Regions from separate parts of the Acidovorax sp. GW101-11A03 genome, predicted to be linked through region 2. Evidence: predicted binding sites of a transcription regulator. Region 2 holds the regulator's gene; each other region holds the start of a gene.
What was found. The regulator FNR, encoded in region 2, switches genes on or off when oxygen is low (the NO sensors DNR and NnrR bind a similar motif). The targets are predictions, from matches to a motif close to TTGATNNNNATCAA.
Positions count from the first base shown of each region.

Region 1: the regulator FNR is predicted to act here: its motif matches at 1,940-1,953, upstream of AC07Z7_RS23325 (DUF2189 domain-containing protein).
Region 3: the regulator FNR is predicted to act here: its motif matches at 1,324-1,337, upstream of AC07Z7_RS10070 (OmpW/AlkL family protein).

Region 1 covers NZ_JBWKZU010000092.1:9,478-13,554, reverse strand. Annotated here, with positions in the region: gene hemH (ferrochelatase) at 1-1,079, opposite strand, end outside; gene AC07Z7_RS23330 (HAD-IA family hydrolase) at 1,170-1,916, shown strand; gene AC07Z7_RS23325 (DUF2189 domain-containing protein) at 2,029-2,883, shown strand; gene AC07Z7_RS23320 (DUF2788 domain-containing protein) at 2,880-3,092, shown strand; gene AC07Z7_RS23315 (Bug family tripartite tricarboxylate transporter substrate binding protein) at 3,143-4,077, opposite strand, start outside.
Region 2 covers NZ_JBWKZU010000011.1:77,724-81,800, forward strand. Annotated here, with positions in the region: gene hemN (oxygen-independent coproporphyrinogen III oxidase) at 1-770, opposite strand, end outside; gene fnr (fumarate/nitrate reduction transcriptional regulator Fnr) at 966-1,688, shown strand; gene AC07Z7_RS07300 (hypothetical protein) at 1,746-2,039, opposite strand; gene AC07Z7_RS07305 (FixH family protein) at 2,113-2,388, opposite strand; gene ccoG (cytochrome c oxidase accessory protein CcoG) at 2,458-3,903, opposite strand; gene ccoP (cytochrome-c oxidase, cbb3-type subunit III) at 3,991-4,077, opposite strand, start outside.
Region 3 covers NZ_JBWKZU010000018.1:54,960-59,036, forward strand. Annotated here, with positions in the region: gene AC07Z7_RS10065 (LysE family translocator) at 1-562, shown strand, start outside; gene AC07Z7_RS10070 (OmpW/AlkL family protein) at 630-1,220, opposite strand; gene AC07Z7_RS10075 (DUF808 domain-containing protein) at 1,621-2,607, opposite strand; gene purL (phosphoribosylformylglycinamidine synthase) at 2,744-4,077, opposite strand, start outside.

The sequences.
Region 1 (4,077 bases), on a different contig from region 2:
CCGGCTTGCGCGTGGCTGCGCGCATCGGCCAGTGCGGCGGCGGTGGGTGCCTCGGTGGGCCAGCCCGCCAGGTGCTGCTGGGCCACGTGGCTCAGTGCTGTGATCCAGTGGTTGTTGTCGTTCAGGCAGGGGATGTAGTGAAACTCCTGCCCGCCCGCGTGCAGGAAGGCCTCGCGCACTTCCATGTTGATTTCTTCCAGCGTCTCCAGGCAGTCGCTGGTGAAGCCGGGGCACACCACGTCCACCCGCCGCGTGCCCGCCTTGCCCAGCGCCTCGATGGTGGGCTGGGTATAGGGCTCCAGCCACTTGGCCTTGCCAAAGCGCGACTGGAAGGTGATGCGGTAGCGCTCCTCGCGCAGGCCCAGGCGCTCGGCCAGCAGGCGGCCGGTCTTGCGGGCCTCGCAGTGGTAGGGGTCGCCCAGGTGCAGGGTGCGCTCGGGCACGCCATGAAAGCTCATCACCAGCTGGTCGGGCTGGCCGTGGTGCTTCCAGTGGGTTTCGATGGTGCGGGCCAGCGCGTCGATGTAGCCGGGGGCATCGTGGTAGTGGTTGACGAAGCGCAGCTCAGGCACGTTGCGCGTGCGAGCGGCCCAGGTGTAGACGGCGTCAAACACGCTGGCCGTGGTGGTTGCCGAATACTGCGGGTACAGCGGCAGGATGAGGATGCGCGTGGCGCCTTCGGCCTTCAGGGCATCGAGCTGGCTGGCGATGGACGGGTTGCCGTAGCGCATGGCGTGGCGCACCAGCACCGCGTGGCCTGCCTCGCCCAGCCAGCCGCGCAGCAGCGTGGCCTGTTTGGCCGTCCAGTGCGCCAGGGGCGAGCCCTCGGGCGTCCAGATGCTCGCGTATTTGGCGGCCGACTTGGCCGGGCGCGTGCGCAGGATGATGCCGTGCAGGATGGGCATCCACAGCAGTTTGGGGATCTCCACCACGCGGTGGTCGCCCAAAAACTGTGCCAGATAGCGGCGCACGGCTGGGGCCGTGGGTTCGTCGGGCGTGCCCAGGTTGCACAGCAGCACGGCGGTGCGGTCGGCCTGGCCGTGGGTGTATGGGGGTTCGGGGGCGAAGGAGGAGGGCATGGCCCGATTGTGGCAAATGGGCCGGGCCTTGGCGGCCACGCGGGATCTGCGGCACATCCGCTGGTTACCGTCGGGTATTCTTGCCGCACCATGACCGCCCCCCAGCCTCAACCCACCGCGCCTGCGCAGGCATCCGCCCCGCAGCTGGACATCGCCCGCATCCGCGCCATCTCCATCGACCTGGACGACACGCTCTGGCCCATCTGGCCCACCATCACCCGGGCCGAACGCGTGCTGCTGGACTGGCTCATGCACCATGCGCCCGCCACGGCGGCTTTGTTCTCCAGCACCGAATCGCTGCGCGCCATCCGCAACCAGATGGTGGCGCTGCGGCCCGACCTGCTGCACGACCTGAGCGCGCTGCGGCGCGAGTCCATCCGCCTGGCGCTGACCCAGGCGGGCGACGAGCCTGCGCTGGCCGAACCGGCGTTTGACCTGTTCTTTGCCGAGCGCATGCGCGTGGAGCTGTTTGACGACGCGCACGACACGCTGGCCTTTTTGTCGGCGCGCTACCCGGTGGTGGCGGTGTCCAACGGCAATGCCGACGTGCACCGCATCGGCATCGGCCACTACTTTCGCCACAGCATCAGCGCGTCGGAATTTGGCGTGGCCAAGCCCGATGCGCGCATCTTCCACGCCGCCGCCACCGCCGCCGATGTGCTGCCCCACGAGGTGCTGCACGTGGGCGACGACGCCACGTTGGATGCGCAGGGAGCGCTGAACGCGGGCATGCAGGCCGTGTGGATCAACAGCGCCAACCACCCCTGGCCGCACGATGACGTGCAGCCGCATGCCACGGTGGACAGCCTCACGGCGCTGTGCAGGCTGTTGGCCTGACGGGCTTCCCTCGGTTCGGTTTCTTGCCTCAGGTCAAGGTTCGGGCGCGCGGCGGTTGATGCCGTTGCCCGATGAAGTCACACTCACCCGTCGCTGAGCGACCCCTCCCACTATGCCTCGTCATCCCCCGCCATTGCCCGCCATCCGCACCATCGGCCTGATGCAGCCCATGACCTGGCTGGTGCTGGCCTGGCGCGACATGGCACGGGCGGGCTGGATCAGCTTTGCGCATGGGCTGGCGCTCACGCTGTTCGGGGCGGCCATCTTTGCGGTGGGGCACCACCGCTTCTGGCTGCTGGCGGGGGCGCTGTCGGGCTTTCTGGTGGTGGCGCCGGTGCTGGCCACCAGCCTGTATGCGCTGAGCCGCGCGCTGGAGCGCGGCGAGCCTGCCAACCTGGGCGTGGTGCTCAAGACCTGGTTCAACTGGCAGAACAGCCACGTGAACAAATGGGGCAATGACTACTGGTGCATGGTGCAGTTTGGAGCCCTGCTGGCGCTGGCGGCCTCGGGCTGGGTCATGACATCGGCGGCGCTCATCACCCTGCTGGCGCCCGTGCCCATTGAGACACCACTCGACTTTCTGCGCCACGTGGTCATGGCCCGCGATGGCTGGTTGTTTGAAATCTGGCTGGCCCTGGGCAGCCTGATGGCCGCACCGATTTTTGCGTCCAGCGTGGTCGCCATGCCGCTGCTGCTGGACCGCCGCGCCACGCTGTTGCAGGCGGTGCTGACAAGCTGGCAGGCCGTGGTGATCAACCCGCTGCCCATGGCGTTCTGGGCGGCGATCATCCTGGGCTTTACCTTGCTGGGCCTGGGCTCGCTGCTGCTGGGCCTGATCGCCGTGATGCCCATGCTGGGCCACGCCAGCTGGCACGCCTACCGCGACCTGGTGGACGCATCCAGCCTGCCCGAGCGCGACCTGGCTGCACCCGCTGCACCAGAGCGCACGCCTGGAGGGGCATCGTGATTTTTGGCTTCACCGAGGCGCAGATCTCGGGCTTCTTCCTCACCTATGGCGTGGGGGCGTTCATCGCCTACATGCTGTTCATCATCGGGCAGCTGGCATGGGAATCGAAGGCCGGGCGGTTTGGCACCTTTGTGATCTTCCTGGGCCTGGGTGTGGGGTTTCTGGGGTTCCTGGCCAAGGTGGTGATCCAGTGGTGGCTGGAGAAGTGAGCGGCCCAGAGATCGTCTGAGACCACCGCACGGGCTTAGCAGCAGCCGCCTCAGCGTGGCCAGGACCGCAGGCCCAGCTCCTGCGCCAACTGGCGGTAGTCGGCCAGGCTGCGTTGCACAAATTCCTCCAGCGCCGTGCCAGTGCGCGCAAACGGGTACAGGCCGTACTGGTTGCACAGCGCGGCATAACCGGGTGCGGACAGCGCATCGGCAAACGCGGCCACCCAGGCGCGCACGGCGGCATCGGGGGCGCTGGCGGCCATGTACAGGCCGCGCACCGTGGGCCAGACCAGGTCCACACCCTGTTCGCGCGCCGTGGGCAGGTCGGCCAGGGCGCCGGGCAGGCGGGCCTGGGCCAGCACGGCCAGAAAGCGCAGGGGCGCGCCTTTTTCCAGGGCCTGCCGGGCCTCGGCGGCATCGCCGGTAAAGACGCCGATGTGGCCGCCGCGCAGCGCCTTGAGCGCCTCTCCGCCACCTTCGAATGACACAAAACGCATGCGCTTGGGGTCTTGCCCGGCGGCGCGGGTCAGCAGGGCGGCTTTCATCCAGTCCTGGCTGCCCAGGGTGCCGCCAGCGCCAAACACCACGCGGGCCGGGTCCTTGCGCAGCGCGGCCACCACGTCTTGCAGGCGCTGGTGGGGCGCATCGCGGTGCACGGCCACCACGCCGTAGTCGGTGCCCAGCGTGGCGATCCAGCGCACGGCGCTCACGGGGTGGGGGCCAAAGCGGCCCTGCGCGATGTTGAGCAGCGAGCCGCTGGAGAACGCCACCAGCGTGCCTGGCCCGCCCAGCCGCCCGGTGGCGACCTGGTCAAACGCCACGGCACCGATGCCGCCGGGCAGGTAGCGTGTGTGCAGCGGTGGGCGTGCGGGGCGCACGGCTTGCACCGCCTGGGTGGCCAGGCCACAGGTCAGGTCAAACCCGCCACCGGGGCGGGAGGGGGCGATGCATTCGGCGGGTTCCAGCGATGCATCGGCCGCCCACG
Region 2 (4,077 bases):
CGGCGCTGGGGCTTGAAACGTTCGGGCAGGTGTGCGTAGGCATACAGCGCAATGCGGTCAGGCCGCAGCTGCGCGACCTGCACCAAGGTACGGTCGAACGACTCGGGGGTCTGGCGCGGCAGGCCATAGATCAGGTCCACGTTCACCGAGTCAAAACCCAGCGCGCGCGCTGACTCCACCAGTGCGAACACCTGTTCGGCAGGCTGGACGCGGTGCACGGCCTTCTGTACCTCCGCATCAAAATCCTGCACACCGAAACTGAGCCGGTTGAAGCCCAGCTCAGCCAGCAGCGCCAGCCTGTCGGCGTTCACGGTGCGGGGGTCCACCTCGATGGAGTACTCACCGCCCGGCGCCAAGGTGAAGCTGCGCTTGAGCATGGCCATGAGTTCACGCAAACCCGCATCCGACAGAAACGTGGGCGTCCCCCCACCCAGGTGCAGCTGGCTCACCACCTGGCCCACGCCGCAGTGTGCGGTGTGCAGATCGATCTCGCGGCTCAGGTAGCGCAGATAGACTTCTGCGCGGTCATGGTGCTTGGTGATGATCTTGTTGCAGGCGCAGTAGTAGCACAGCGACTCGCAGAACGGAATGTGCACATACAAGGACAAGGGCAAGGCCTTGGCCACCGAGCCTGTCCGGCGCTGCTCCAGTGCCAGGATATAGTCTTCCTGCCCGAACGCTTCGACAAACCGGTCGGCTGTCGGATAGGAGGTGTAGCGGGGCCCCGGCACGTCAAAACGGCGCAGGAGATCGGGCGAAACAGCGGTCATGGGGGAATATCCTTGCGTACACCCTGACTGTGCCGTACCCTCTCGGCGATGTCCTTGACCTGCATCAAGTGAACGACCAGGCCGACGGGCGACAATTTGACAAATGTCAGTCGCTCCGGCGCCCCCCCGAAGGCCTTCCAGCTTTTTCGTATCGGGCGCGATGTACTTGACACCCAACCTCTAGCTCACGTGCCTATGAACCCGCTCACCATCAAAGTCGCCTGCTCCAACTGCAACCTGCGCGAGCTGTGCATGCCCGTGGGCCTGAACGAAGAGCAACTGCAGCGCATCGATGAAGTCGTTGCCGTTCGCCGCAAGGTCAAGCGGGGGGGCACGCTGTTCCGCAATGGCGAGTCCTTCACGTCGCTTTACGCCATCCGCACGGGTTTCTTCAAAACCTGCGTGGCTACCGAAGACGGCCGCGACCAGGTCACCGGTTTTCAGATGGCGGGCGAGATCATTGGCCTCGATGGCATCGTGAACGACCACCACACCTGTGACGCGGTGGCCCTGGAAGATGCCGAGGTCTGCGTGATGCCCTTCGACCGCATCGAGGAACTCTCGCGCGAGGTCACGGCCCTGCAGCACCATGTGCACAAAATCATGAGCCGCGAGATCGTGCGCGAACACGGCGTGATGCTGCTGCTGGGCAGCATGCGCGCCGAAGAGCGCCTAGCGGCTTTTTTGCTGAACCTGGTGCAACGGCTGCATGCACGCGGCTTCTCGCAGTCCGAACTGGTGCTGCGCATGACCCGCGAAGAAATCGGCAGCTACCTGGGCCTGAAACTCGAAACCGTGAGCCGGACCTTCTCCAAATTTGTGGAAGAAGGCATCGTGGAAGTCAAGCAGCGCCATGTCCGCATCCTGGACACGGATGCCCTCAAGCGCATTGTGAACAGCCAGCAAGCCTGCCACTGATCTGGCCGCCGTCCCGGTTGGCCTTCACCGGCTGGCCAGTAACGCCCTCCTCCTTGCTCAGGAGCAGGACGATGTCTTGCGGCAGTCGTCTGGCCGCTCACCCTCGGGGACCGGGCAGCGGTTCAACTCAAAGGGTGACATGGCAAGCAGCGTGGTCAACGCACTGCTTGCCATGGTGATGATCCAGAACGCAAAAAAAGCCAGCGTATAGACGCCCTGCCGCGACAGCGCCAGCGGTTGCCCGAACCAGTGCAGATCCTGGGGGTCCACCATGGCAAAAACCAGCATCTCCAGCACCCCCGCCATCAAGAAGGCGGGCCATGCAATCCACATCAGGCGTTGCGTCCACATATCGTCGTTCCTGTCTCCTGGGGGCTCAGTGGCGGCACGGTGGCATCACTGGTGAGCCACATGCTTGTGTATTTCAACGCGGCTGATCCTGCACGGGGGTGGCCGCATGGTTGCGTCCCTTCATGGCAGGTGCCAGGCTCTTCTCGGGGGCTTCCAGCGTCTTGTTGATCTCGATCCCCTTGCGGTAGTAATCCTCTGCCACCACTGGGTCTGGACGGGACAGCGCCAGCCACAAGGTCACAAAACCGGCAACGATCACAATGACCGGGCCGGCAATCACCAGCCAGACATGGCCGAATTTCCACCAGGGTGCTGCCGCAACAGGGGCAATGGCTGGGCTTGAAGACATGGCGATTTACTCCTTCACAATCATCTCAATCAACACAAGGCCATGCGCGGCCTTGCACCAGGGCACCGTTCAGCGTGGCACCAGGAACACCGATTTTTCTGTCACATGGGCGGCGGCACCGACGGCCTGCACATCGAACTGAACGGCATGAGAGCCCGGGCTTGCCGACCCATAGGGAATCTGCAAACGCACCGCCACCCAGCGCGACTCTGCGGGGCCGATGTCCACTTCGGCATCCGAAGACACCTCCAGCCCCTCCAGGCCCCGCGCGCTGATGCGATAGCGCTGTTCACCTTCTGTCGCATTCATGATCTGCAGGCGGTAGATGTTCTCCAGCTTGCCGCCAGCCACGATGCGCGAAAGCGCTGCACGGTCCCGCACCACATCAACCTTGAGCGGGGTGCGCACGACCAGGCTGGCCAGCATGGCGACGCACAAAGCCACCAGCACTGCGCTGTAAATCAGCACCCGGGGCCGGAGCACACGCCGCAGCATCTGCGACTGGGTCCACCGCTGGGCCACGCCGTTCTGGGTGGAGTAGCGGATCAGTCCCCGGGGGTACTGCATCTTGTCCATGACCGTGTTGCACGCATCCACGCACAGGCCACAGCCGATGCATTCGTACTGCAGCCCCTTGCGAATGTCGATACCCACCGGGCAGACCTGCACACACAGCGAGCAGTCGATGCAGTCGCCCAGCCCCTGCGCCTTGTAGTCGGTGTTCTTCTTTCGCGGGCCACGCTGCTCGCCCCGTTCGGGGTCGTAGGTCACGATCAGCGTGTCCTTGTCGAACATGGCACTTTGGAACCGTGCGTATGGGCACATGTACTTGCAGACCTGCTCGCGCATGTAGCCCGCGTTGCCATAGGTGGCAAAGCCATAGAACAGCACCCAGAAAATCTGCCAGCTGCCCTGCAGCGCCAGCAACTCGCTGCCCAGCTCGCGGATGGGCACGAAATAACCCACAAAGGTGAATCCGGTCCACAAGGCCACCGCCACCCATACCAGCTGCTTGAAGAACTTCTTGCGGATCTTCTCGAAGGTCCAGGGTCCGTTGTCCAGCCGCAGCCGCGCACTGCGGTCACCTTCGATCTTGTGCTCGATCCACATGAACATCTCGGTGTAGACCGTCTGCGGGCAGGCAAAGCCACACCACAACCGCCCGGCCACCGCCGTGAAGAGGAACAGCGACAACGCCGAAATAATCAGCAGTCCGGTGAGGTAGATGAAGTCCTGCGGGTACAGCACCAACCCAAAGATGTAAAAGCGTCGCGCACCCAGGTCAAACAGCACCATCTGGCGCTGCCCCCATTCAAACCAGGGCAACCCATAAAACACGATCTGCGTGAGCAGCACCATGCCCCAGCGCCAGCGCGCAAACAGGCCACTGATGGAGCGCGGATAGATCTTTTTCTGCGCTTCGTACAGCGAGATGATCTCGCCCTGGGCAGACGGCTCAGACGCCACGGGTGCAATCGGAATGACCTTGCGAGCAGGCTCGCTGGGGGGCTTCATGGTGTCGATCTACTCACAGGGAGGTAAACAGCCTAACAACAAAGAAGCCAGACAACCACCGCCAAGGCGGTCGCCTGGCAGCATCGATCAACGCGCGGCAGCTGCCTGCTTGCCGTTCGACAAACCCCAGACATAGGCCGACAGGACCCCGATCTGGGCTTCCGTCAGCTTGTC
Region 3 (4,077 bases), on a different contig from region 2:
GACCAATGGCGCCCGCTACGGCGTACGCCGGGCCCTGCCGGGCATGCTGGGTGCGGTCACGTCCGACTTCGTGCTTGTAGGCGCGGTGGCGTTGGGCCTGGGCGCGCTGCTGGCCGCGTCGGAGTTCTGGTTCTCGGTGGTGAAGTGGCTGGGGGCGGCCTATCTGGCCTGGCTGGCATGGCGGCTGCTGCGCTCGCGCGGGGGCCTGGATGTTGTATCCGCAGGGGGCGAACCGGGCGCTGGAGGGGCGGCAGCCACGCCGCGCAGCATCTTCCTGCGTTCGTTTCTGGTGGCGGTCACCAACCCCAAGGGCTATCTTTTCTGCTCGGCGCTGTTGCCACAGTTCATCAATGCCAATGCACCACAGTGGCCGCAGTACGCAGCCATTGCGGTGGTGTTTGCCAGTCTCGATGGTGCGGTGATGCTGGGCTATGCGCTGGTCGGAGCGCGCGCCATCCGGCTGCTGCACCGCCGTGCCGTGCAGTGGCTGGACCGCTGCTGCGGGGGGGCATTGCTGGCGCTGGCCGCCTCACTGGCGTTGTACCGCCGCAGTGCGGGCTGACCAGCGCCGCCGCAAAGGCGCTTTCCGGGCACAGCCCGCCATCGCCGGGGCGATGGCGGGCGGCACCTCAGAAGCGCCAACCCAGACCCACGCCCACCAGAACAGGGTCTACCTTGAAGGTGCCCAGCTTGGCACCACCCGCAGTCACATCGGTCTTGATGAAGACCTTCTTCACGTCAAAGTTGAGGTAAAGATTCTTGGCCAGCGGGATGTCCACACCCACTTGCAGCGCGGGGCCGAAGCTGTTGCGGTCGATGTCCACACCGGCAGGCAGGTTCACGCTGGAAAAGCGCGTGTAGTTGAGGCCCGCGCCCACATAAGGTTTGAAGCCGGGGGCATCAAAGTGGTACTGCGCCAGCAGTGTCGGTGGCAGGTGCTTGAGCGTGCCGATGGCTGCGCCGCCGGCGCGCAGCGTGTGCTTTTGCGGCACCGTGAGGATCAGCTCCGCAGCAATATTCTTGTTGAAGAAGTACGTGATATCGACTTCAGGAATCGCCTTGTTGTTGACCGTGAGGCCCAGGGGCGTGCTGTCCTTGTTGGCGCTGTCCAGGTGCACCGCACGTGCACGGACCATCCAGGGGCCTTCAGCCTGTTGCGCCAGGGCAGCGCCAGAAGACAGGACACACAGGGCAGCTACAGCCAGCAGGTTCTTTTTCATGGTGATTTCGCATCGGTTGGACGGGGACGACCCCCGTGCATGTATTGAACCGTTGCACCTGCCCACCGGCCTTGCCTTAACTCAAGGCCTTGGTACTAACCCTTGGACCTACATCAAGACATGCCCATTCTTAGAACGTATTTACGATCTTTTCAGGGCCGCGCAAGTACCTTGCCGGGATGGGATGCAAGGCGCGGGGTGCAGTGGATAGCTTGGCTATCCACAAGCGCCGCAACGCTGCAGACCGCCCGGCAAGGCACTTGCCCGAAGGGTTGGGGCGAAATCGGGCGATTGGACGCCTCGACTGCTTGCATGGGCACGAGCCCATGCGGCGCATCCGAAGCATCCACTCATCCCGATTGCGCCCCAACGCGGCCCCGAAAAGATCGTAAACACGTTCTTACGCTGTGGACTTGCCGCGCAGGCGCTGCACCAGCGTGACACCGGCCAGCACCAGGCCCCCGGCCACAATGCCCACCACGGCGTTGAGCAGGTTCTCGGCCACCACCTTCCACACCCCGCCTGCGGGCCACTGGCCTGCTGCGCCGGCTGCGGCCTCGACGGCGTGGTGCAGCGCAGGCACGCCATGCACCAGGATGCCGCCGCCCACCAGGAACATCGCTGCCGTGCCCGCCACGGACAGGCCCTTCATCAGCCAAGGCGCCGCGCGCACAATGCCTGCCCCCAGCGCCCGAGCCGCGCTGCTGGCCTTGTTGCTGAGCCACAGGCCCAGGTCATCGAGCTTGACGATGCCCGCCACCAGGCCATACACGCCGATGGTCATGATGATGGCGATGCCCGACAGCACGGCCACCTGCTGCGCGAAGGGCGCGCTGGCCACCGTGCCCAGGGTGATGGCAATGATTTCGGCCGACAGAATGAAGTCGGTGCGCACGGCGCCTTTGATCTTGTCTTTTTCAAACGCCACCAGGTCCACCGCCGGGTTCGCGTTGGCCTTGGCATGGCTTTCATGTTCGGCTGCGTCTTCATGCTCGGAATGCAGCAGCTTGTGGGCCACCTTCTCAAAGCCCTCGAAACACAGGAAAGCGCCTCCCACCATCAGCAGCGGCGTCACAGCCCAGGGCGCAAACGCACTGATGAGCAGCGCAGCGGGCACCAGGATGACCTTGTTGATCATCGAGCCCTTGGCTACGGCCCAGACCACCGGAATCTCGCGCTCGGCGCGCACGCCGGTCACCTGCTGGGCATTGAGCGCCAGATCGTCCCCCAGCACCCCCGCTGTCTTCTGCGCCGCCACCTTGGTCATCACGGACACATCGTCGGCCATGGCCGCACTCTTCTTGGCCGCCACTTTGGTCATCACGGCCACGTCGTCCAGAATGGTGGCGATATCGTCGAGCAGGGCAAGCAGGCTGCCAGAGGCCATGGGGAGTCCTTGGAATGGATGAAAAGCGCCGACTATAGCAATGACCCGCGTCAATCCTGCTGATATCAACGCCCCATGAAAAACGGGGCCGAAGCCCCGTTCCCAGTCACGCGTGCTGCCCGAACGGCAACCAGGGTCAGCCTACCCACTTGCGCGCGTTGCGCCAGATGCGCATCCAGCCGCTGTACTGGGCCTTGTCCTCGCTGGTCCAGCTCATCTGCACGTTGCGGAACACGCGCTCGGGGTGCGGCATCATGGCCGTGAAGCGGCCATCGGCGGTGGTCACGGCCGTCAGGCCACCCGCGCTGCCGTTGGGGTTGAACGGGTACTGCTCGGTCGCACGGCCGTGGTTGTCCACGTAGCGCATGGCGGCAATGGCCTTGTCGGCGTTGCCCCGGTACTTGAAGTTGGCATAACCCTCGCCATGCGCCACGGCAATCGGCAGGCGGCTGCCCGCCATGCCTTGCAGGAACAGGCTGGGAGATTCGAGCACTTCCACCAGCGACAGGCGGGCCTCGAAGCGCTCGCTCTGGTTGGTGGTGAAGCGTGGCCAGTCTTGTGCGCCGGGGATGATGTCGGCCAGCTCGGCAAACATCTGGCAGCCGTTGCAAACGCCCAGGCCGAACGTGTCGGTGCGACCGAAGAAGCCCTGGAACTGTGCGGCCAACACCGGGTTGAAGGTGATGGACCGCGCCCAGCCAATGCCAGCGCCCAGCGTGTCGCCATAGCTGAAGCCGCCGCAGGCCACCACGCCCTTGAAGTCTTCGAGCTTGACGCGGCCGGTCTGCAGGTCGGTCATGTGCACGTCGTAGGCCTCGAAGCCCGCCTCGGTGAAGGCGTAGGCCATCTCGACGTGCGAGTTCACGCCCTGCTCGCGCAGGATGGCGACCTTGGGCTTGGCGAGGTTCAGGTACGGCGCCGCCACGTTGTCGGCGGCATCGAACGTGAGGTGCACGTGCAGGCCGGGGTCGGTGGGCTCGCCTGCGGCCGCGTGTTCGGCATCTGCGTTGGCGGGGTTGTCGCGCTGCTGGCAGATCTTCCAGCTCACGGCGTCCCACACCTGGTGCAGGTCGGCCAGCGAGGCACTGAACACGGCCTTGGCATCGCGCCAGACCTGGAGTTCGCCCTTGCCTGCGTCGATTTCGGACGACACAGGGCGGGTCTTGCCCACGAAATGGCTGAATTTGGACAGGCCATGCTCGCGCAGCACCTGCATCACGTCGTTGCGCTCTGCCGTGCGCACCTGCAGAAGCACGCCCAGCTCTTCGTTGAACAGGGCCTTGAGCGTGAGTTCTTCCCGGCGGGCGCTGACCTGCTGCGCCCAGTTCTTGGCGTCACCGGTTTCCATGCGGCTGTCGCTGATGCCGTCGCCCTCAGTCACCAGCATGTCCACGTTGAGCGCCACGCCCACATGGCCCGCAAAGGCCATTTCGGCCGCGGCCGCCAGCAGGCCGCCATCGCTGCGGTCGT